3 regions of the Pseudoalteromonas sp. DY56-GL22 genome follow, and region 2 is predicted to be linked to each of the others. Evidence: predicted binding sites of a transcription regulator. Region 2 holds the regulator's gene; each other region holds the start of a gene.
What was found. The regulator sigma-54, encoded in region 2, starts transcription at its own class of promoters, with help from an activator protein. The targets are predictions, from matches to a motif close to GTTGGCACGNNNNTNGNNT.
Positions count from the first base shown of each region.

Region 1: a site for sigma-54 is predicted at 5,465-5,483, ahead of flgB (flagellar basal body rod protein FlgB). Genes of this name have one in related genera too.
Region 3: a site for sigma-54 is predicted at 3,955-3,973, ahead of NO991_RS12315 (PAS domain-containing sensor histidine kinase). Genes of this name have one in related genera too.

Region 1 is NZ_JANHZR010000005.1:4,534-12,739, reverse strand. It holds gene NO991_RS12165 (flagellar basal body P-ring protein FlgI) at 1-23, opposite strand, end outside; gene flgH (flagellar basal body L-ring protein FlgH) at 36-719, opposite strand; gene flgG (flagellar basal-body rod protein FlgG) at 735-1,523, opposite strand; gene NO991_RS12150 (flagellar basal body rod protein FlgF) at 1,545-2,309, opposite strand; gene flgE (flagellar hook protein FlgE) at 2,470-3,837, opposite strand; gene NO991_RS12140 (flagellar hook assembly protein FlgD) at 3,889-4,572, opposite strand; gene flgC (flagellar basal body rod protein FlgC) at 4,586-5,017, opposite strand; gene flgB (flagellar basal body rod protein FlgB) at 5,020-5,430, opposite strand; gene NO991_RS12125 (protein-glutamate O-methyltransferase CheR) at 5,566-6,396, opposite strand; gene NO991_RS12120 (chemotaxis protein) at 6,418-7,350, opposite strand; gene flgA (flagellar basal body P-ring formation chaperone FlgA) at 7,493-8,197, shown strand.
Region 2 is NZ_JANHZR010000015.1:13,483-21,688, reverse strand. It holds gene NO991_RS19890 (KpsF/GutQ family sugar-phosphate isomerase) at 1-172, shown strand, start outside; gene kdsC (3-deoxy-manno-octulosonate-8-phosphatase KdsC) at 176-727, shown strand; gene lptC (LPS export ABC transporter periplasmic protein LptC) at 724-1,278, shown strand; gene lptA (lipopolysaccharide transport periplasmic protein LptA) at 1,268-1,789, shown strand; gene lptB (LPS export ABC transporter ATP-binding protein) at 1,786-2,511, shown strand; gene NO991_RS19865 (RNA polymerase factor sigma-54) at 2,618-4,114, shown strand; gene hpf (ribosome hibernation promoting factor) at 4,141-4,428, shown strand; gene ptsN (PTS IIA-like nitrogen regulatory protein PtsN) at 4,432-4,884, shown strand; gene rapZ (RNase adapter RapZ) at 4,885-5,730, shown strand; gene NO991_RS19845 (HPr family phosphocarrier protein) at 5,744-6,016, shown strand; gene mgtE (magnesium transporter) at 6,228-7,586, shown strand; gene NO991_RS19835 (YgiQ family radical SAM protein) at 7,664-8,206, opposite strand, start outside.
Region 3 is NZ_JANHZR010000005.1:40,829-49,034, forward strand. It holds gene pseB (UDP-N-acetylglucosamine 4,6-dehydratase (inverting)) at 1-682, opposite strand, end outside; gene NO991_RS12300 (flagellin) at 892-1,677, shown strand; gene NO991_RS12305 (sigma-54 dependent transcriptional regulator) at 1,820-3,259, shown strand; gene NO991_RS12310 (DNA-3-methyladenine glycosylase I) at 3,293-3,880, opposite strand; gene NO991_RS12315 (PAS domain-containing sensor histidine kinase) at 4,009-5,121, shown strand; gene NO991_RS12320 (sigma-54-dependent transcriptional regulator) at 5,118-6,521, shown strand; gene fliE (flagellar hook-basal body complex protein FliE) at 6,692-7,024, shown strand; gene fliF (flagellar basal-body MS-ring/collar protein FliF) at 7,045-8,206, shown strand, end outside.

The DNA of each region.
Region 1 (8,206 bases), on a different contig from region 2:
ATGATGTATTTAAACCCATTCATGACTTTATTCCTCTAAAATGGGAAAAGCGAACTACTAAAGAAACGAGACAGCCAACCTGCACTTTGCGTTTCTTGAATTTGCCCTTTACCTGAGTATTGAATTCGCGCATTAGCAATACGATTGGAAGTTACTGTGTTATCTGCTTGCACATCTTCAGGACGAACTAAACCTTCTAGGCGAATAAATTCTTCACCAGTATTCAAAGTGAGCCATTTTTCACCACGAATAACCAAGTTCCCATTCGGTAAAACACGCATCACATTGACAGAAATATCACCAAATAAGCTATTTGATTGGTTAGACTTTGAATCGCCTTTAAACGATGCCCCTGAGCCAATACCAAACTGAATGCTGTCGCCACCAATGTTAACCGGGTTTCCGCCAAGCCCAATAACAGGGTCTAAACTAGCATCTGTTTCTTTGTCGGTTTCAGTTTTTGCCGCTTTAGTTGCTTGGGTAGACTCTTGCAATTTAACAGTGATGATATCGCCGGCGCGTAATGCCTTTTTATCTGAGTACAAGTCATTTGCCGAATAACTATCAAACAACGAACCTGTTGGTACCACTTGTTCAGTACTTGGTTCCGGATACATAGGCGCATAGTAAGGGTCATCCTGAACCACATGATGATTTTGCGTTGTCATACAACCACCCAGCATCAATGCTGCTGATGTGACTAAGATAATATTACGCATGCTGCCTCCTACCCATTAAAGTTGCTGATTGATGTAACTAAGCATTTCATCAACCGCTGAAATCACTTTTGAATTCATTTCATAAATTCGTTGCGTTTCAATCAAGTTAACAAGCTCTTCCGTTACATTCACGTTAGAGGTTTCAAGGGAACCTTGAACCACAGTGCCTAAACCGTCGATACCAGGATTACCTTGCACAGGTGCGCCACTCACAGCGGTTTCTGTGTATAAGTTTTGCCCCATAGGCTCAAGACCCGATGGATTAATAAAATCACTAATGGTGAGCTGACCGATGACCACGTTCTCTGCTTGACCTGAAATACGCACTGATACTTCACCGTCTTGTGAAACAGTAATTGATTGTGCATCGTCTGGTACGTTCATTTCTGGCTGTAATGGAAAACCCGCGCCGGAAGTTACAATGCGACCATCTTCGTCAGTCGTGAATTGACCATTACGTGAATAGGCAATATTGCCATCTGGTAATTGCACTTCAAAAAAACCTGGGCCTGAGATCATCCAGTCCAATGAATTTTCAGTGGTAAGCATATTACCTTGTGAAAAGTTCTTTTGGTTAGCAACCACTTTGGCACCGGCACCAAGCATTAAGCCTGACGGCATTTCAGTGTCTTGCGACGAGCGGCCACCTGGCTGGTTAATGTTTTGATATAGTAAATCTTCAAATACGGCGCGGCTTTTTTTGTAGCCTACCGTGCTGGCATTCGCGAGATTATTTGAGATCACCGAAATATCGGTTTGCTGGGCGTCAAGCCCGGTTTTACTGATCCATAATGCAGGATTCATAACTCTACCCTCTCAGTCATCTTAAACAATGCGTAACAGCTGATCTTGACGCTCATCGAGCTCTTCGGCTGTTTTCATCAATTTAACTTGTAATTCAAATTGGCGTTGATTGCTGATCATATCGACCATTTCATGCACTGGGTTTACGTTCGACATTTCAAGCGTTCCCGACAGTACTTTTACGTTTGGTGAAATGTCACAAAAACCACAAAGGTCATTGACCAACATGTCTTCTTTTGGTCGAAATAAACCGTCATTGCCTTTTTCAAGCTGAGTGTTATCAGCCTCAATCACTTTTAAGCGATCAACCACTTCCAAAAAGTTAGCAGGCGCACCTTGCGGGCGAACCTGAATAGCGCCATCTTCACTAAACTCAACTTTTTCAATAGGCAATGGCAAAATGATTGGACCACCTTCGCCAATTACTTGACGGCCATGGCTCGTGATCAATGCGCCATCTGGAGTAATGTTTAAGGTGCCAGTTTTAGTGTACGCCTCATTGCCGGATGCATCTTGTACGCTCAACCAACCACGGTCGCTCATCGCGATATCAAGCTCACGGCCAGTTTCAACAAAACCACCCGATTCCATATTAGATCCTGGGCGTTCTTGCATTGCAAACACCCTAGATGGCAGACCTTCACCAAAGGCTTGCATAGAGCGAGCTTGTGCAAAATCAGCTTTAAAGCCAGTGGTGTTAGCATTAGCAAGATTGTTGGCCTTGAGCTCAAGACCTCGCAAACTTTGCTTAGCACCCGACATGGCAATGTAGACCATTTTGTCCATAACATTGACTCACTAAAAATACGATAATTAGGAAATGCAATAAAAGTGCCAAAGTAAAATTGACGCTAAAATAGAAGAGAAAAATGAATAGTAAGAATGAAAAAAGGCTGCCAATAGAGGAAGCAGCCTTCGTGTCGGATTAAGCTTAGAACCGTTAAGATTAACGGATCTGTAGGATGTTTTGTTGTAGTGTTGAGTTAACCTCAAGCGCACGTGAATTTGCTTGGAAGTTACGCTGAGCACTAATTAAGTCAACAAGTTCATTGGTTAAGTTAACGTTTGATTGCTCAAGCGCTGATGAGTTAATTGAACCTAGAGTACCTGAACCTGGTTCACCCGCAATCGGCTCACCTGACGTTAAACTCTTCTTCCAAGATGTATCACCAACTTGTTGCAAGCCCTGAGAATTAGAGAAGCGCACCATAGCAACTTGACCTAGGAACGACGTATCTCCATTACTGTATGACGCAACAATTTTACCGTCAGAACCGATATCAATTCCTGATAGACGACCTACAGTCGCACCATCTTGCTCTAATGCTTTTACTTCAAAGTTACTTGCGTATTGAGTTGGAACTTTATTTGCTGTTGCCGCTTCATCACGCCAGTTAATAGTCACATCATCAGGGAAACTTGCACCATTCGAAAGTAAATCAGAAAGGCCTGTCGCAGCACCTAAACCACTCGGTAACGTTAATGGATTAAATGTTGTATCAGTATTCGCTGTACCATCTGTACTTTGTGGTAAGCCACTGGCATCAAACTGAAAAGTTGATAATGGTGTATAAGGTGTTGTGGTTTGCTCAACACCTGTTGCATCAAATGGCTTTTCATCTAATGTAGCGTATACTTCCCACTCATTTTCATTACCAGTCACTGTAGAATCAGTTTTCACAAAGAAGAACTGTAGAATATGCGGTTCACCTAATGAGTCATACACCGTTGTCGATGTAGAGCTGTTATAAGTTGCACTTGTTTCTGGATCGAATGGTGTCACAGTTGGCGCAGAGGCACGTGAATCAAGGTTAAATGACGAATAGACATTCGTGGTTGCACGTGGTGAACCTGATGCATCTGGAATTTGTAGCGCAGAAGATGTACTTAAGCTTACAGAGGTTGTGTCACCGGTTGCTTCATCAACAGGGAAACCTTGTAAGTAATTACCGCTCGCATCCACAATAAAGTTATCTTTATTAAGTTTGAACGCACCAGCACGCGTGTAAGTAAAGTCTTGTGCACCTAAGTCATTCGCCATTGCGAAATAACCTTCACCAGTAATTGCTAAATCAAGTGAGTTATTTGTGAAAGAGAGTGAACCTTGGTGGAATTGTTGTGCCACCATTGTTGTCCTTACACCGTCACCATTTTTTGTTTTACCAGAACTAAATACTGATGATGCGTATACATCAGCGAACTCTGCACGAGACTCTTTAAAGCCCGTAGTGTTAACGTTAGCAATATTATTTGCTGTTACGTCTAAATCTTTTTGTGCGGCTGCTAAGCCTGTTAATGCAATATTGAAGCTCATAACTCACCTCTAACCTATCTCTTAGCCTAAGCTAACCCAAACCTTTTATACTTATGCGATTTCAGCTATATCAGTTAGCCTAACCGCACCCTCTTTTGTATTTACGATAATGCCGCTTGCGCCATTAATATTGACACTTTCAATATTCTTAAAGGTCGCCATAGGCATACTGCTGTAGTCTCCATTTACAAAGCCTTCAGCACTGATGTCATACTCGCCTTCAGGGAGCACATTGCCATCGTTATCTTTACCATCCCACTCAAAACGCAGTGCGCCCGCAGACTGAGAACCTAGTTCAATGGTTCGTACTAACTGACCTGAAGAATCTGTTATTCTTAGCGTTAAAGATTCAACGGCTGTCTCAGCAACCACCGACCCTTTAGAAAGGTTTTCACCGTCAAAGTCAATGGTGTCAGACTCTAATAACGCTTGCTTACCAACCAAAGTGGAAGCCTGTAACGCAGAATTTGATGTCATTGATGCAGTCAGTGAGTCAAACTTCTCGTTTAAGTTTGAAATACCTTCAGCCATAGTAAAGTTCGTCATCTGCGCGATCATTTGATCGTTATCAGCAGGGTTACTCGGATCCTGGAACGACAACTGCTGTGTTAACAACGAAAAGAAATCTTCCTGAGAAAGTGTGTTGTTGTCTTCCTCAGTTGTTTGCGTATTGCTTTGATTCCAACGCAAGCTATCCATATAGGATGATGATGCAGAGCTGATGTCGTTACTCATAACTTATCCTCGATTACCGTTGTCCTAACAACAGTGTTTTACTTAACATTTGCTTAGCTGCATCAGCAACTTGCACATTTGTTTGGTAAGAGCGAGAGGCAGAAATCATATTTGCCATTTCTTCTACAACATTAACGTTAGGTTTGTAGATATAACCATTTTCATCCGCACTTGGGTGATTCGGGTTATATTCAATTTGTAGCGGCTTATCGCTCTCTACAATACCTAAAACTTTAACGCCTACAGAAGAGCCCTGAGGATTGCTTTGCGATGCTGACGCTTTGGTCAACTCTGCAGCAAAAACAGGATGGCGCGCTCGGTATGTCTGGTCTTGGCTAGAGCTAATCGTGTTTGCATTCGAAATATTACTCGCTGTGGTATTTAAGCGCACATTTTGTGCACTCATACCCGTGCCTGAAATATCAAAAACATTATATAAACTCATGATTAAGCTCCTTGACTACCGAGGGCTTTTTTAAGGCCTTTAATTTTACTACTCATAAATTGCAGGCTTGCCTGATACTCTAATGAGTTCTGTACATACAAGTTTCGTTCCACTTGTATATCTACAGAGTTACCATCGCCTGTATCTGATTGATTTGGCGTACGAAACATTTCTGCACCGCCAACAAAACGACTGCCTCCGGCAATATGTTTAGCATCGGTTCTTACCATGCTATTGCCGCCTTGTTGGTTGCTTTTTGCCGCTTTTAATGCCGAGGCAAAATCAATGTCTTTCGCTTTATAGCCCGGCGTATCAGCATTAGCGATATTGGTCGCTAATAACTCAGCGCGTTGTGAACGGATCAACATTGCATGGGGGTGAACACCAAATGCTTTATCAAAACTGATAGCCATAACCATCTCCAAAAAATTGACTCCAGAGTGATTAATGCAAAAGCTAGGCCAATAATGAAAGGGACATTTTATTTTCGTAAGATATTGAATAATAGATAAATTTAGCAACCTAAGAGCTAGGTTGCTAAGAAAGGTTTACTTTTTCTGGTAGATGATGCCTGGATTACAACGAACCATCTCAAAGCTATCACTTAAGCCCGCCATTGATTCTGACGCACCTAAAAAGAGGTAACCTTTAGGGTTTAGGGCTTGAGCAAATTGCGAGATAATTTTAGCTTTTACCTCTGGTGAGAAGTAAATGAGCACGTTACGGCAAAATATAATGTCAAACTTGCCCATTAAAGCGTATGAATCCAGTAAGTTAAGGTGTCTAAAGCTGACCATTTTACGTATAGGGTCAATGACTTGAGCCATTCCATTGCCGCTGTCTTTAAAGAACTTTTGACGGCGTTCCATCGACAAACCACGCGCAAGCGCTAGCGAGTCATACTCAGCGTTTTTGCACATATCAAGCATGGTATTAGAGATATCAGTGCCGATTATTTGCGCCCCCATCTTTAATACACCTGGGTTTTTTGACTGAAACTCGGCAACCGACATGGCAATTGAATACGGCTCTTGTCCTGATGAACTTGCCGCTGACCATATTTTTAATGGTCTACGCACATCTTTAAGCTCAGGAAATAATTTCGTTTTCAATAACTCAAACGGATACTGGTCACGAAACCAAAGCGTTTCATTGGTTGTCATTGCATCAACCACAGCGGCACGAAGCTGCCTCTCATGAGGACTCAGTGTTTTACTTACCAACTGCGATAAAGACTCGACATTAAAACGCGCCATAAGTGGAGCGAGACGGCTTTTAACTAAATAAAGTTTATTATCGCCAAGCACAATGCCGCATTGTTGCTCTAAAAAAGAGCGAAATTGATCGTATTCGCTTTGTTGTAAATGCTTATTTTCCAAAGTAATACCACCTATAAACTATTAATCACAATGAACCCATTTTTTTACAGCAGTCGCTAGTTCATCTGGGTTAAATTTAGCAATAAAATCGTCAGCTCCCACTTTCTCAATCATTGCTTGGTTGAATACACCACTTAAAGAAGTATGTAAGATCACATGCAAAGGTGATAATTTTGGATCGGCCTTTATCTCGGCGGTTAAGGTATAGCCATCCATTTCTGGCATTTCAACATCTGAAATTAATAAGCCAACTCGCTCAGTAATATCGTTCTGGCAATCAAGTTGAGCTATTTCTCTTAGTCTTAGTAAGGCCTCTTTGCCATTTTTAGCAAGCTCAGTTTGTACACCAAGTGGCTCAAGCGCTCGTTTTACTTGATTTCTCGCGACAGCAGAGTCATCAGCAATAAAGACGATTCTTTCACCTAAATCTTTCTGGAACTCACCTTCACCAACAACATCTGCGCTAACTTCAGTGTTCACTGGGCAGATTTCATTTAGGATCTTTTCAACATCCAAAATCTCAACCAGTTCGTTTTCTATTTCTGTGACTGCTGTTAGGTAAGAATAACGTCCAGCTCCCGAAGGTGGTGGCATTATTTTTTCCCAGTTCATATTTACGATACGTTCTACACCACCAACCAAAAACCCTTGTACTGAACGGTTGTATTCGGCAATGATGATAAAGCTGTCTTTTATGTTTTCAATTGCAGGACCACCGACAGCCATTGATAAGTCAATAACAGAAATAGTTTGTCCACGAATATGCGCAACACCGCGAATATAGGCATTTGATTTTGGCATGTTCGTAAGTGGCGGGCATTGCAAAACCTCTCTTACTTTAAACACGTTAATACCAAAGCGCTGACGCCCTCTGAGTTTGAATAATAGTAATTCAAGGCGGTTTTGCCCAACCAACTGAGTTCGCTGGTTAACTGAGTCTAAAATGCCTGCCATTTCAATCTCCTAAAGATAAACAATCAGAGCTGGAACAATAATTGCCTTCTTTGTGTTAAAGCTACATAAGGTTACGAAGCGTCTGTTTTTTGACGCAAAATATTTATACCTTGTTTTCAACAATAAGCATAGTCGAAACAATATGAGTTTGTTAAAAAAAAGCCGAAGATACAGTGTTTTTTATTTTCTTTCTAGCCTGTTGTTTGCAACACAACTACAAGCAGAAGTCTATAACAACGAGCAACTTCAACAGATCGCTGTTGATTTTGTGAGTGAACACATGCCTGACTTGAACACAACACCACAGATAAGCGCTTTGCCTCTGGATAGTCGCATTCCTGATAGGTTATGTGAGTCGCCATTAAACAAAGAGTTACCAACAGAGCCTCCTTTTAATCGGCAGGTCACGGTACAACTTAAGTGCCAAGACATAAATAGTTGGACCCAATACGTTCACGTTAGAATTATAGAACTTGAGCCAGTCGTTGTTGTTACAACGAGTCTTACTCGAGGTGAAGTTATTCGTGCCGAACATTTACGCCTAGAAATGAAACCTAAGCAATTTGTTAGAACGCAATACGTACAAGATGAGTCTATACTTATTGGCAGTCGCAGTAAGCGAAATTTACGCGGTGGTACACCTATTGTTATGAGCCAAGTTTGCATGGTTTGCAAAGGCGATAACGTAACTATCTATGCTTCGTTACGGGGCTTAAGGATCAAAACCACCGGAATTGCGCTAGAAGATGGCACGTTAGACGAATTAGTACGTGTAAAAAATAAAAAATCAGGTAAAGTATTAAATGCGCGTGTGGATGGAGTCGAGTCTGTACAGGTAAATATTTAATTTTAACTA
Region 2 (8,206 bases):
TAGCCAAGTGATGACCCGTTCATGCACAACGGCTCGCCCTGACATGCTTGCGGCTGAAGCTTTAAATATTATGGAGCATAAACGTATTAATGGTTTAATTGTGGTGGATCAAAGCAACACACCAATTGGTGCCCTTAATATGCAAGACTTATTAAAAGCAGGAGTTCTCTAAGCAATGACATTCGCCGAACTATACCAGCCCCTGAGCCCTGATGTGAGTCAGCGTGCTCAAAAAATAAAACTATTAATCTGTGATATTGATGGTGTTTTTTCTGATGGTCGAATTTATTTGGGTAATAATGGCGAAGAGCTTAAAGCATTCAATACTAAAGATGGTTTTGGTATTAAAGCACTCATTAATAGTGGCTTTGAAGTGGCAGTGATTACTGGCCGCCATTCACAAATAGTTCAGCAGCGAATGACTAGCCTAACAGTTCAGCACATTTATCAGGGACAAGAAGATAAGCTGATTGCTTATCAAGAGTTAAAGGATAAACTGGGGCTGACAGATGAACAGATTGCCTATATTGGTGATGATGGTCCAGACTTACCAGTTATGGAAAAAGTTGGCTTTGCTGTCGCAGTAAACGATGCACACCCGCTTATCAAGAAGCTGGCTCATTACACCACATTATTACCGGGTGGCTTTGGAGCCGTGCGTGAATTAACTGATTTACTGATGTTAGAAAACGGCAAGCCGTTAACTAGCGATGGAACCAGCGCATGAATATAGCCCGTATTTTACTGAGTATTGTTTTTGTCTGTTGCATGGTGTGGTTATGGTACCCGTACTTTAACCAGTCAACTGATACAATAACTAGTGAAGACGAGATCATCGCAACACCTGATTACACTGCCGTTGCTCTAAAGCAAACAGCTTATGACGAGCAAGGTAAAATTAGTCATAAAGTGGCAGCTGCAAAAATGGAGTTGTATCAACAATTAGGGTTTACCTTTTTTGAACAACCTATTTTTACTATTTATAGCGATCAGCAAGTTTGGCAAGTAAGAGCCAAAGAAGCTACTTTATACGAAAATGATCAGCTGATTTTTGAAGGGGATGTAGTTGCTAAAAACTTAACCCATAACGGTATGATCGAAGACATAAAAGCAGAAAATATTAATGTCGACATTGATAAAATGACGATGTTTTCAAAGCAACCTGTAACACTAACAGGACCGAATTTAAAAATTACCGGTAAAGGCTTAAAAGCCGATTTAAAAGCCGAAATTGTTGAGTTAACTAACCATACACGAACCATATACTATGACCAATAAACTGAAGAAATTACTCCTGATCCCAAGCTTATTGATTGCCTTTTCGGGCGCAGCTGCCGAGCAAACAGGCGCTCAAATTAGCATTAGCTCAGATCGCCAAGTCGGTAAACTAAAAGATGGCGTTGGCATATTCGAAGGTAACGTAGAGATCGTGCATGGTGATCGTCGCATTACAGCAGAGCGACTTGAGGCACATGGCGGTGACACCGAAGGTACAGTCGAATTAATTATCGCTACAGGCAAACCAGCTTACTTCGAAGAAAAGCAAGCTGATGGTACCGTGATGAGCGCCAGCGCCGAAGAAGTTCGTTATGATGTTGCGAAACGCTTCTTAACACTCAATGGCGAAGCTGAAGTCACTCAAGCGGGTCAAAAAGTAACGGCAAAAAGCATTACCTATGATATGGCTCAACAGCTGATCAGCGCAGAAAAAGACGAAAACTCAACAGATCGTGTACACACTATTTTAGTGCCTGTAGAAAATAAAAAAGACGATAAAGGCCAACCATGAGCACATTAAAAGCAGAGCTTTTAGCTAAAAGCTACAAAGGCCGCCAAGTGGTTAAAAATGTCGGTCTTGAAGTTGAAGCGGGCAGTATTGTTGGCTTGTTAGGGCCAAATGGTGCAGGTAAAACCACCACCTTCTATATGATTGTAGGCCTCGTACCAAGCGACAAAGGAAAAATAAGCATCGATGATAACGATATCACGCTTTTGCCAATGCACAGCCGTGCGCGCTTAGGTATTGGTTATCTACCACAAGAGTCGTCTATTTTTCGAAAATTAACAGTTTACCAAAACTTGATGGCCATATTAGAGACCCGCAAAGATCTTAACAAAACAACGCGCGAAGAGACGCTTAACAACTTATTAGATGAATTTAGCATTCAACATATTCGCGATAGCCAAGGTATGGCACTGTCAGGTGGTGAACGACGCCGCGTTGAAATTGCACGTGCATTAGCCGCTAATCCTAAATTTATCCTTTTAGATGAGCCTTTTGCTGGTGTTGATCCTATTTCGGTGTTAGATATAAAGAAAATTATTGAGCACCTAAAAAATCGTGGTATTGGTGTACTTATTACTGACCATAATGTTCGAGAAACCCTTGATGTTTGTGAAAAAGCCTACATTGTTTCTCATGGGGAGCTAATTGCATCAGGCACACCTGAGCACGTATTAGCTGACCAAACTGTACGTGATGTTTATCTAGGCGAGCAATTCAGGCTGTAACCATTACGCCACCGACTAGAGCATCTGCTAGACTTATACAATGACAATAAATCGATAACAGTGTCCTCACCGTTACCGATAACTTAAAAAGGATTGTTAGGGATACATGAGGCAATCATTACAGCTGCGCATGGGCCAGCAACTTACAATGACTCCACAACTGCAACAAGCCATTCGCTTGTTGCAGCTCAGTACATTGGATCTCCAGCAAGAAATTCAAGAAGCGCTTGATAGTAATCCTCTGCTTGAAGTGGAAGAAGCGGATTACAACGAAGAAAGCATCGGTAAGAATGAGCAAAAAGCGGAGTCTGACGATGTACAAGTCAGCGCGTCTGCCGACGAAGCACCTAGCGAATTCGAGCAAGAAAGCAGTGATGCTCTGAGTAAGGATACGGTTAGCGATGACTTAGCTATGGATGTTACGTGGGATGAGTACATGAGTGCCGCCCCATCAACATCGTCTGGGCCAATGCCTGAAGACGAGTCTATTTACCAAGGTGCTTCAACAGAAACACTGCAAGAATATTTAATGTGGCAACTACAGCTCACACCATTTAGTCCTACCGATGAAGCGATTGCCGTTGCCATCGTTGAAGCTATCGATGACTCAGGTATTTTAACGGTTAGCTGCGAAGATATTGTCGAAAGCTTTAATCAAAATAATGATGAAGAAGAAATCGAACTCGATGAAGTTGAAGCTGTCTTAAAAAGAATACAGTTATTCGATCCAGTTGGTATCGGCGCGCGAAGTTTACAAGAGTGCCTGTGTATACAACTTCGTCAATTCGATGCCAATACGCCATATTTAGCTGAAACTAAAATGGTTTTATCTGAGCATATCGAATTATTAGCAAGTCGCGACTATCGCACTTTAATGAAAAAGACTAAGCTTAAAGAAAACGAGCTTAAAGAAGTGATGACGCTCATTCACAGCTTAAATCCTAAGCCTGCGGATAGCATAGTACGCGAAGAATCTGAGTACGTCATACCCGATGTATCAGTGAAAAAAGTGAAAGGCCGCTGGGTAGTCGAGTTAAACCCAGATTGTATGCCAAAAATTAGAGTGAATAGCCAATATGCAGCGATGTCTCGCTCTGTTAAATCAAGTAGCGACAGCCAATTTATTCGTTCTCACTTACAAGAAGCAAAGTGGTTTATTAAGAGCTTAGAAAGCCGTAACGATACTTTACTAAAAGTGACCAACTGTATCGTGCAACAACAGCAAGCTTTCTTTGAACATGGCCCAGAGGCAATGAAGCCAATGGTGCTAAACGATGTCGCTGAAATGGTCGAAATGCATGAATCGACGATTTCTCGGGTTACAACACAAAAATATATGCATACCCCAAGGGGAATTTTTGAGTTGAAATATTTCTTCTCAAGCCATGTCAGCACCGAAAATGGTGGTGAGTGCTCTTCTACAGCAATTCGCGCTTTAATCAAGAAGTTAGTTGCTGCAGAAAACTCGGTTAAACCATTGAGTGATAGCAAAATTGCAGATATATTGGCTGAGCAAGGAATTAAAGTAGCTAGACGTACAATTGCAAAATATCGTGAGTCTCTAGCAATACCTCCGTCTAATCAGCGTAAAAGTCTGATTTAGACGTTTTACATAGAAGGAAAATGCTTATGCAACTAAATTTAACTGGTCGCCACGTAGAAGTCACTGATTCATTAAGAGACTATGTAAACACTAAGTTCGCAAAACTAGAAAGGCATTTTGATCATATTAATAATGTTCATGTCATTTTAGATGTAGAAAAATTAAGCCAAAAAGCAGAAGCAACTTTACATGTAAACGGAGGCGAGTTGTTCGCTTCTACAGAACATCAAGATATGTACGCAGCAATTGACTCATTGATCGATAAACTTGATCGCCAAGTCATTAAGCATAAAGAGAAATTAGCTCGACATTAAATTATGAAACTTAGTTCACTTACTAATCAGGACTGCAGCAAAGCTGCGGTCCTTTTTAATAGCAAAAAAAGAATTCTTGAGTATATTAGCGAGTTAGCTCACCAGCAGTTTCCTCATTTATCTCAACAAGATATCCTAGATGCTTTTCTGAACAGGGAAAAGTTAGGTAGTACAGGTATCGGCCGAGGAATAGCTATTCCCCACGGTCGAATGAGTGGTGCTGATGAACCTCATGCATTTATTATTGTCAGTGAATCTCCCATCAATTTTGATGCGATAGACAATCGTCCCGTTGATATTTTTGTGGCACTCATCGTACCAGATGGCGATTGCCAGTTGCACTTGAAGACCTTGTCAACAATTGCTGATAGACTTAAAGATAAAGATTTTTGTAAACAGTTGCGAAGTGCTACAAGCGATCAGCAACTATTTCAAGTAATTGCATCAGAGGCATAAATGGAATTAATAATTATCAGCGGTCGCTCAGGCTCGGGCAAATCGGTCGCTTTACGAGTTCTTGAAGACTTAGGCTACTACTGTGTTGATAATATTCCTGTCAACCTACTGCCTTCGCTCGTGCGAAGTGTTTCTGATAATTATGACAAAATTGCCGTCAGTATCGACGTACGTAACTTACCGAAAGAGCAGCAAGAGTTTAATGATATTCTTGAGTACCTGCCAGGTTTTGCTAACCCAACACTATTCTACCTAGATAGTGATGATCAAACCCTAATCAAGCGTTTTTCTGAAACTCGCCGTTTGCATCCATTATCGATTGATTCTTTACCGCTTGATCTTGCCATTAAACAAGAAAAAATCCTGCTTGATGTGCTGATCACCCGCGCTGACTTTATGATTGATACCACTGATTTGAGTGTTCATCAGTTAGCAGAATCAATTCGTGAAAAGATTTTAGGTAAGAAAGATAAAAAACTGATTATTACGTTTATGTCGTTTGGTTTTAAGCATGGCATTCCAAAAGAAGCTGACTACGTTTTTGATGCACGCTTTTTACCGAACCCACACTGGGAGCCTGATTTAAAGCCACTAACCGGCCTCGATCAGCCTGTCAGGGATTATTTAGCTAGCCACAGCATAGTGCAAAAGTTCACTTGGCAGATTCAAACCTTTGTACAGACTTGGTTGCCACATCTAGAGCGCAACAACCGCAGTTACCTAACCATTGCAATTGGTTGTACAGGAGGCCAACACCGTTCTGTTTACTTAGCGCAAACAATTGGTGAAAGCTTTTCTAAAACTCATGCTAATGTAAAAATTCGCCACCGCGAACAAGATATCTAACTAGGCACCAACAATGCACGCTGAAGATACCTTTTTAATTCAAAACAAACTTGGCTTACATGCTCGCGCTGCGACTGTTTTAGCGCAACTAGCACTGCAATTTGATGCCAAAATTACACTTTTTCAAGATGAGAAAGAAGCTGAAGGCGACAGCGTGTTAGCGTTAATGCTCCTTGAAAGTAGTCAAGGAAAAGAGGTTCGTGTTGTATGCGAAGGTCCTGACGCTGACGCTGCATTAACGGCAATCGGCGAATTAATTGCGCAACGCTTTCACGAGCAAGAATAGCATTTGCTAAGACTTCAAGGTTTACGGTAAACTTACTTCGGATATTTAAAATTCCCTTTAAATATCCTACTTTTATATCGCTCGCTTTTCTAAATTACAAAACTCTTAATAAATTTATCGCAGTGCGACGATATCTCTGCAAATACACTACAAAGCAACTATGCTGTATTTGCATAGCCTATTTAAACTTTTTTCAGTTGTAAGGACGCCAATGCCAGAAGCCTTTGAACAAGATTACCCACTACAACAACTCAAACAAGTGACCAAGTCACTCAATAGTGGTCAATTTGTTCAAGTGCGCGGCATGTTAGCCAAAACGGCACCTTGTGATACAGCCCTTTTACTTGAGTCTTCTCCCCATAAAATTCGTCGTATGCTTTGGCAGCTGGTTGACCCAGATGTCCGTGGTGATGTTCTAGAGGAACTCTCTGAAGATGTACGTCTTGGCATTATTGCCCAGATGGAGCCTGAGCACATTGCTGCTGCTACAGAAGATATGGACGACGATGACTTAGGTGAGGTTTTACGTAGTCTTCCTGATACCGTATATCAAGACGTTGTTAGCGCAATGGACTCGCAAGATAGAGAAAGGGCAACTCAAGCGCTTTCTTATCAAGAGCGCTCAGCCGGTGCCCTGATGAACAGCGATACGGTAACCATTCGTCCAGATGTTACCCTAGATGTAGTTTTACGCTATTTACGCTTACGAGGTGAGCTACCAGAGGGTACCGATGACTTATATGTAGTTGATAAGCATAACTGCTTTTTAGGCGCGCTTTCATTAACTACATTGCTGACCAGTCCTTCAGATAAAATTGTTCGTGATTTAATGGATGAAGACTGTGAGTCAATCCTAATCTCTATGGATGAAAGTGATGTAGCGCAACTGTTCGAGCGTCACAACTGGATTTCAGCCCCTGTTGTGGATGATAACGCTCACTTGCTTGGTCGTATTACCATCGATGATATCGTTGACGTAATCCGTGAAGATGCAGAGCACAGCATGCTAAGCCTCGCTGGTCTTGACGACGAAGAAGATACCTTTGCGCCAGTGCTAAAAAGTTCGCAGCGTCGCTCTATTTGGCTTGGGGTTAACTTATTAACCGCATTGTTAGCAGCCATTGTGGCAAGCTTTTTCGAAAACACCTTAGCAATCTTGCCTATTTTAGCGGTACTCAATGGTATCGTCCCTTCAATGGGGGGTGTTGCGGGTAGCCAAACCCTAACTCTGGTTATTCGTGGTATAGCGGTTGGTCATATCAACCAAACCAACCAACGCTTCTTATTACTTAAGGAGTTAGCAATTGGCGCACTGAATGGCATTATTTGGTCGATATTAATTGCTGGTGTGGTTGCCCTATGGCAGTGGGACTTTAAACTCGGCGCAGTGCTGGCCTTTGCAATGTTTATGAATCTTGTTGCCGCTGGTATTGCAGGTGCAAGCATTCCATTAATTCTTAAGAAAATGAAAATTGACCCTGCCCTCGCCGGCAGTGTGGTACTGACAACAGTGACGGATATTGTCGGTATCTTTGCCTTTTTAGGCACCGCAACCTGGCTATTGATCTGATACCAATTCACAATAATACTTAATTAAGCGAATTGGTATAAATAAAAACGGCCCTTTAAGGGCCGTATTTATATCTTTTACTTTGCACGCTGCTTATTTTTACCTACTCTAGGTTTGGTATTGGCCTTTTTAAACTGGCTAAAACCGGTATGACGAGTCAGTGCTGCACGGCCTTTACCGCCCTTACCTTTAGCAGTTTTCTCGTTTCGACCTTCTTCAGGAACCAAACAATTCGGCCCTTTACCAATTAAATTTGCTTTGCCCATTTTTCTTAGTGCTTCACGGATCATCGGCCAACCAGCAGGATCGTGGTATCGTAAAATCGCTTTGTGTAAGCGACGCTGGCGTGCGCCTTTTGGAACAGGCACTTGCTCAGTATTGTTCTTAATATTGCGCAGCGAGTTCATCTCAGTGTGATAAATTGTGGTTGCATTGGCCATCGGCGATGGATAAAAGTTTTGTACTTGATCAAGCTTAAAGTCATGAGCCTTTAACCATAGCGCCATATTCACCATGTCTTCGTCTTTCGTTCCTGGGTGAGCAGAAATAAAATACGGGATCAAATACTGCTTTTTACCCGCTTCTTTTGAGTATTTATCAAATAGCTCTTTAAACTTATC
Region 3 (8,206 bases), on a different contig from region 2:
TCTTTGGAACGAAAATTTCACCACCTAACATACGCTCAAAGTTAGTTAATACAAAATCAACACCTTGTTGCAGGCTGATCCAAAAGCGAGTCATTTCTTCATGAGTAATTGGTATATGGTCGCGGCCTTGGTCGATAAACTTTTGGAAAATAGGCACAACAGAGCCACGCGAACACACTACATTACCGTATCTTACTACAGCAAAGGTTGTTTTATGGCCGCCAGCAATATTGTTAGCAGCAACAAATAACTTGTCTGATGCAAGTTTAGTCGCACCATATAAATTGATTGGGTTCGCGGCTTTATCAGTTGACAGTGCAATGACTTTTTCTACGTTATTATCAAGGGCGGCATCAATAACGTTTTCAGCACCATTAATATTGGTTTTGATACATTCCATTGGGTTGTATTCAGCGGCGGGTACTTGTTTTAATGCTGCAGCGTGAATCACATAGTTTACGCCACGCATAGCACGACGAAGCCTTTCTTTATCGCGTACATCACCAATGAAGTATCGCATACAGGGTTGGTCAAACTCTTGCTGCATTTCAAACTGCTTTAGTTCGTCCCGTGAGAAGATAATGATCTTCTTAGGTTTATAGCGTTCTAGTAGCGTTTTGACGTATTTTTTGCCGAATGAACCAGTACCACCGGTAATTAAAATCGTTTTATTGTCGAACATAGCGTTACCTAAGTTATTTATCATTGGCGTAGTTATTTATAAAAGTGAAATACGCAAAGTGAGAATTTTGACACAATTCTCAGTAATTTAACTATTAACTAATACACTAGCAAGTCAGATGCCAAGTTAATTTATCTAAACCATGGTACAAAGTACAAAATTTGGCAAATTAAGCTATAATTTAAGCAATCGGTTTGTCGGAGGCCGCCATGAAAATTCAATCACCCAATACCGGGTTTTTAAACCAAACTCAGCAAACGGGCAATAAGCTTGCTGAGCAACTAGCATCAGGTAAAAAAGTAAATTCAGCGGCAGATGATGCCGCTGCATTGCAAATTATTGATAGACTAACATCGCAACAAGATGGCTACAGTCAAGCAATTAACAATGCGTACGATGGTATTTCTTACTCGCAAGTAACAGAGTCAAATCTATCTGGTGTAAATGATGCCGTTTCTCGCATTCGAGAGCTGTCTATTCAAGCGGGTAATGGTGCGCTCACAGATAGTGATAGGGCTGCACTCCAAGAAGAAGTGTCGCAATTACAAACGCAAATATCAGAAACATTTGAAAATGCCACATTCGGTGGTAAACCTTTATTTGATGGTGAGCAAGTGTCGTTTCAAGTGGGTCCTGATGCTAACACCACACAATCAGTGACGCCATCTGATGGTAGTATTGCTTCAGTTATTGCGGGAATCGATATTTCAACCCAAGCAGGAGCTCAAGCTGCGATTGATATTAGCGACCAAGCAGCTGAAGAAATTAACACGCAAAGAGCTGAGCTAGGCGCTTTTCAAAACACCTTGGCGAGTACGATAAAAGGTTTAGGTAACCAGCGAGAGAGCATTGCTGCGAGCCAAAGCCGAATAGAAGATACTGACTATGCAAAAGCTGTGTCTGATCAAGTAGCTAATGATATTTTATCGCAAGCATCGATTGCCCTACGTGGTCAGGCAAATCGTTCAGCCGAATCTATATTAGGCTTGCTTTAATTCTTTAGTATTAAATTTTAGTGCTAAGTGACTATTTTTTGGCGTTGATGTCAATAAATTGCCGCTTAGCGCTTGCATCCCTCCTAAACTCGCTTACAATTTAGAAATTAACTAACCTCGTGGTAACTGTGGTTCGCCAATAATGATCTTAATTTTAGACAATAATAATAATCGTGCGATAGGTTTACATGCAGCACTTACCTTCATTGGTGAAACTGCACAATTAGTTGATGAGACTTCATTACAGTCTTTTTGTGAAAAACATCAACAGCAAGAATGCATGGTCATTCTTGGTGCTTTACAGCAGCTAAATCACGAGGCTGTGATCAAACAGTTTCCTGCCATTCCGTTTTTATTAATTGGTGAAACACTCAAACCGCTGCTAAGCATTGCTAATGTAGTTGGTTTAATTTGTGAACCATTTAACCATGACGTAACTACTCAGCTATTGCATGATTGTCAGCAATATCAGCGCATGCTACCAGGTGACCATAAACAAGCTAAATCTAACAAATCATTTGATGGTTTAGTCGGTGAAACCGAAGCTGTAAAAGATGTGCGCTTTTTAATTGAGCAAGTAGCAAAAACCGATGCCAACGTGCTGATCTTAGGTGAGTCAGGCACAGGTAAAGAAGTTGTTGCACGTAACGTTCATTTACTCTCTAAACGCAATACCGGGCCATTTGTGCCGGTAAACTGTGGTGCTATTCCTGGTGAACTACTTGAAAGTGAGCTATTTGGCCATGAAAAGGGCGCCTTTACGGGCGCTATTTCTGCACGCAAAGGGCGCTTTGAATTAGCGCAAGGCGGCACGCTGTTTCTAGATGAAATAGGTGATATGCCTTTGCAAATGCAGGTTAAACTACTACGTGTGTTGCAAGAGCGTAGCTATGAGCGAGTAGGGGGTACTAAGCCTATTCAAGCTGATGTACGCATTATTGCTGCAACTCACCGCAACCTTGAAGAGATGATTGAAAAAGGCGACTTCCGTGAAGACCTTTTTTATCGCTTAAACGTGTTTCCAATTGAAAATCCTTCGCTAAGTGAGCGTGCTGACGACATTCCTTTGCTGTTGAAAGAGTTAATGCGTCGTGTGAACGAGCAAAGTGGCACAACGGCCAAATTCACTGAGCGTGCGATTCAAAGCTTAAAAGAGCATGCGTGGCCGGGGAATATTCGTGAGCTTGCTAACTTAGTTGAGCGCATGGTGATCATGTTCCCTGATAAAGTGGTTGATGTGCCAGACCTACCAGCTAAATATCGTTATATTGAAGTTGATGCTTATGAGCCTGAGTACCCTGAAGAGTTGATGGAGCGAGATGCTTTCAACGATATTTTCAGTACCGGCTTTAGTGATTATGATGAGGAAGAGCTTGATACCCCAGCAACAACGGCTGACTCAGGTTTATTACCAGATGAAGGAATTGAGCTCAAAGAATACCTAGCTGAGCTAGAAATCAGCTTAATCAGCCAAGCATTAGAGCGCTACGATTATGTTGTTGCACGTGCAGCAGAAATTTTAGGTGTTCGCCGCACCACACTGGTCGAAAAAATGAAGAAATATAACCTAACGCGCGATTAAGCCGCGTTAGGTTTCTTCCTCGGTTTTATCTCTTTAATATTCACTAATTATCTCAGCTTTTCTAAAGCAATCATTGCTATGGTCATTTACCATGCCACAGGCCTGCATGTGGGCATACACCGTCGTCGGGCCTAAAAACTTAAAGCCGCGCTTTTTTAAATCTTTGGCGAATGCTGTAGAGGCTTCAGTAATAGCCGGGTAATCCTCTAATTTATCAAGATTGTTTACCAATGGTTTGCCACCAACAAACTGCCATTGGTAATTTGAGAAACTGCCAAACTCTTTTTGAATCTCAATAAAACGTTGCGCGTTATTGATAGTGGCGGCGATTTTAGCGCGATTACGAATAATACCTTCAAACTGCATTAAACTTTCGACGTCGTCTTCGGTCATTCTGGCAACATCTTCAACAACAAAGTTTTTAAAGGCACTGCGATAGCCATCACGTTTTTTAAGTATGGTATACCAACTCAGTCCCGCTTGTGCTGACTCTAAGGTTATAAACTCAAATAAGCGGTGATCATCATATAATGGCACCCCCCATTCTTGGTCATGATAGGCCACATAATCTTCTTTGCTGGTATCGAGCCATGGGCAACGACAATGGTGTTCTTTTTGCATTATTCCCTCGCGATTGTCATTTTTTTGTCAGTGTTGTTTTTGTCTTTAATTTATTGAAATAAAACAAAAATAAATTTGGTACGGATTGTGCATTTGACTAGGTAGACACGATTTTTTGAGTATCGATTATGGCCTTAGCAAATGTCCTAAAACCACAATTTATCACAGCCAAACAATATAACCCATGCTTACAACAAGAAGAGTATGTGGGTGAGTTGAGTGAGCTGCGCCAACAAGCCAGTTGGTTAGGTCATTTGGTTGATACCATGCCTGCAGGTGTGGTGGTTTTGGATGGCCGAGGTATGATCGCAAAAGCCAATCAAATTGCCATTGATATGCTAGGTGAACCCCTTGAAGGTGAAAAGTGGTTTAGCGTAATTCAACGCTCATTTCGACCACAGCAAGACGATGGACATGAAGTATCACTTAAGGATGGCCGTTTAATAAAGCTTGATATTACTGCGCTTGCTCCAGAGCCAGGGCAGTTAATTTTAATGACAGATTTAACTGAAACCAGGCGCTTACAAAAGCGAGTAGCACATATGCAGCGCTTAAGTGCGCTTGGCAAAATGGTCGCTTCGCTTGCTCATCAAGTCAGAACACCGTTATCAGCGGCCATGCTGTATGCCGCAAATTTAGGCTCAAAGCGATTGCCAGAAAGCTCGCGTGGCAACTTTCATACGAAGCTAATGTCGCGTTTAAAAGATTTAGAAACCCAAGTGAACGATATGCTGTTATTTGCCAAAAGTGGTGAGCAACAAGTGGTCGAAAGCGTTTCAATGCAACAGTTACTTAATGAAGTAAAAGCCGGTGCTGATGCTATGGTTGCACAAAATAACAGTGAACTTAGCGTGAACTTGCCTGAGCCAGATATTGAAATTATGGGTAATAAAACTGCTCTGGCGAGTGCTATTCAAAACCTGATCCACAATAGTATTCAAATTATTGGCTCTGAGGCTGTGGTAACCCTGAGTGCCGAACGTGACGAAACTAGCGAAAACTGTGTTCGTATCAGTGTCAGTGATAATGGCCCGGGTGTTGATTTACGCCATGCCAACAAATTATTCGAACCTTTTTACACTACCAAAAGCCAGGGCACGGGGCTTGGACTTGCAGTTGTAAGTTCAGTCGCCAATGCGCACCAAGGACGGGTTGAAGTGACAAATAATGCTCATGGGGGAGCATGTTTTAGTTTGATCTTGCCAATTAGTGCAGAACCAATGTCAGCGGAGGCAAAATGAATACTAACTCTATCTTAGTCGTTGAAGACGACGCAGGTTTACGAGAAGCGCTAATCGATACCCTTGAGATGTCGGGTATTGATTGCGTTGCTGCAGATAGCGCTGAACAAGCGATGATCTTGCTTAAGCAAAATAGCTATTCATTGGTTGTTAGTGATGTGCAAATGGGCGCCATGAGTGGCCTTGACCTATTACGTAGCATTAAACTTAATTATCCTGAGCTGCCGGTATTAATGATGACAGCCTATGCCACCATTGATGATGCTGTAGAAGCAATGCGTTTAGGTGCGATTGATTACATGGCAAAACCGTTTGCTCCAGAAGTGCTCCTTAACATGGTGAGTCGTTATCTACCTGAAAAGGAAAAAGAAACCGATGGCCCAATCGTTGCCGATCCATCGAGTATTAAGCTATTAGAGCTCGCGAGCAAAGTTGCCCGCTCAGATGCCAGTGTCATGGTACTCGGCCCAAGTGGCTCGGGTAAAGAAGTGTTGGCTCGTTTTATCCACGATAAATCAAATCGTAGCGATGCCCCCTTTGTGGCTATTAACTGCGCTGCTATTCCTGAAAACATGCTTGAAGCAACCTTATTCGGTTACGAAAAAGGGGCGTTTACCGGCGCTATTCAAGCATGTCCGGGTAAGTTTGAACAAGCTCAAGGTGGCACCATCTTACTTGATGAAATAACTGAGATGGATTTAGGCTTACAAGCAAAATTACTGCGTGTACTTCAAGAGCGCGAAGTAGAGCGCTTAGGCGGTCGTAAAACCATAGAGCTTGATGTTCGCGTACTTGCTACAAGTAACCGAGATTTGAAAGAAGCGGTGAGCGAAAATCTATTTAGGGAAGATTTATATTATCGCTTAAATGTATTCCCGCTAATGTGGAAACCATTAGCCGAGCGTCCTGGTGACATTGTTGTATTGGCAGAGCATTTAATAGAGCGTCATTGCCTGAAAAGTAAAGAGCCTATAGCTCAACTAAGTGAGGATGCGAAACAAAAGCTGCTATCGCATGCTTGGCCAGGTAACGTACGAGAGCTCGATAACGTTATTCAACGGGCGTTGATATTATGCGATGGGAATAGTATTCATCAAGATGATGTCTTTATTGAAGAGTTGCTTACGGCGGATATCAAGCCAGTCGCTACGCCGCCACACAACGCTCCGGTATATCAAGAACAGCCTGTTGAAGTTAATCTAGATACCGTGCCACAAGTGAGTGAGCAAGGTAATTACAAAGACGAGCTGAAAGACAAAGAGCATCGTATTATTTTAGAAACCTTAGCGCGTTGTAACGGTAAGCGTAAAGAGGTTGCAGAAACCTTAGGTATCAGTCCGCGCACGTTACGTTATAAACTGGCGCAAATGCGAGACTTGGGTATCGCCTTACCTGCATAAACTCCTTCCAAAAAGTTAGTCAAACAAGCTCGCATTTTTGTGAGCTTGTTTGCTGTCAAAACTCTGACAAGTAAATTAACTGCGCTAAGCTATTGAAAATCCAGGTTTTATTTTGTGGCACGGTTTGTGCTTTATCAGTGCATAAGTAAACTGCATTGTCAGAGAGTATTATGAAAGTTCAAAACAGCGCATTATTTCAAGAAATGCAATCTATGGCTTCAGAAGTTGGTCGTAGTAACTCAATTAATAATTTACCAACACAAACTCAGCCAACTTCATCGGCACAGTTTGGTGATTTACTTACCAATGCACTTGATACAGTGAATGGCTTACAACAAGAAGCAAAACAAAAAGTAACCGCGCTTGAAATGGGCGATCGCAGTGTTTCACTTGCGGACGTAATGATTGCTTCGCAAAAGTCATCAGTTGCCTTTGAAGCGACGGTACAGGTTCGCAATAAACTTGTTGAAGCTTATAAAGAAATTATGAACATGCCTGTGTAACTAGGTAGTGGAGAATTATTGTGGCGCAATCTAATCAATCAACTGATCTAGCCTTAGCAGGCGGCGGTATCGATGCAACCGATACTGACGATCAACAAGAGCAAAAGTCAGGCTACCTAAGTGCCTTAAATGGTGTAGACGTTTTACGCCAGGCTACTTTAGTGATTGCTTTAGCAATCTGTTTGGCTATCGCAATTTTTATTATTATTTGGGCTCGTCAGCCAGATATGCGTCCGCTTGGCAAAATGCCAACGGAAGAGCTTATTCAAACGCTGGACTTCTTAGACGCTCAAAAGATTGATTACGAACTTGATGGTAACGTCATCTCTGTTGAAGAAGGTGAATACCAAAACATCAAATTATTGATGGCTCGTGAAGGCCTAGAGCAAGCGCCAAGCTCAGGTACTGACATCATCATGCAAGACATGGGGTTTGGTGTAAGCCAACGCCTTGAACGTGAACGTTTAAAACATGGTCGTGAGCAACAGCTTGCACGTACCATCGAAGAGCTAAAAAATGTTACTCGCGCCAAAGTACTTTTAGCTATTCCAAAAGAAAACGTATTTGCTCGTCGTGAAAAACAACCTTCAGCAACGGTAGTACTAACCTTAAAACGCGGCCGTACGCTTGATGGTGAAGAAGTTGACTCAGTAGTTGATATTGTTGCCTCAGCAGTCCAAGGTTTATCGCCAGAGCGTGTTACTGTTACCGATCAAAATGGTCGTTTACTGAATTCAGGCTCACAAAACTCACTTGCTGCTCGCTCTCGTAAAGAGTATGAAATTGAGCGTAAGCGTGAAGAAGAATACTTAAATAAAATCGATAGCATCCTTATTCCAGTTGTAGGTTTAGGTAACTACACAGCGCAAGTCGACTTAAATATGGATTTTAGTGCAGTCGAAGAAACACAAAAACGTTATAACCCAGACTTACCCGCTGTGCGCAGTGAAACCACGTTCGAAGAAAACAACATTGGTGGTCTTGCTGTGGGCATTCCAGGTGCGCTAACGAATCAGCCGCCAGTTAACTCTAATATTCCTGAGGTCGCTGGCCAAGGTAGTGCAGGTTCAGCAACGAACCCAAGTCGTTCGCATAAAGAAGCAACACGTAACTACGAACTTGATACCACAATTTCGCATAAGCGCCAGCAAACCGGTGTTATCCGCCGCATCAGTGTGTCAG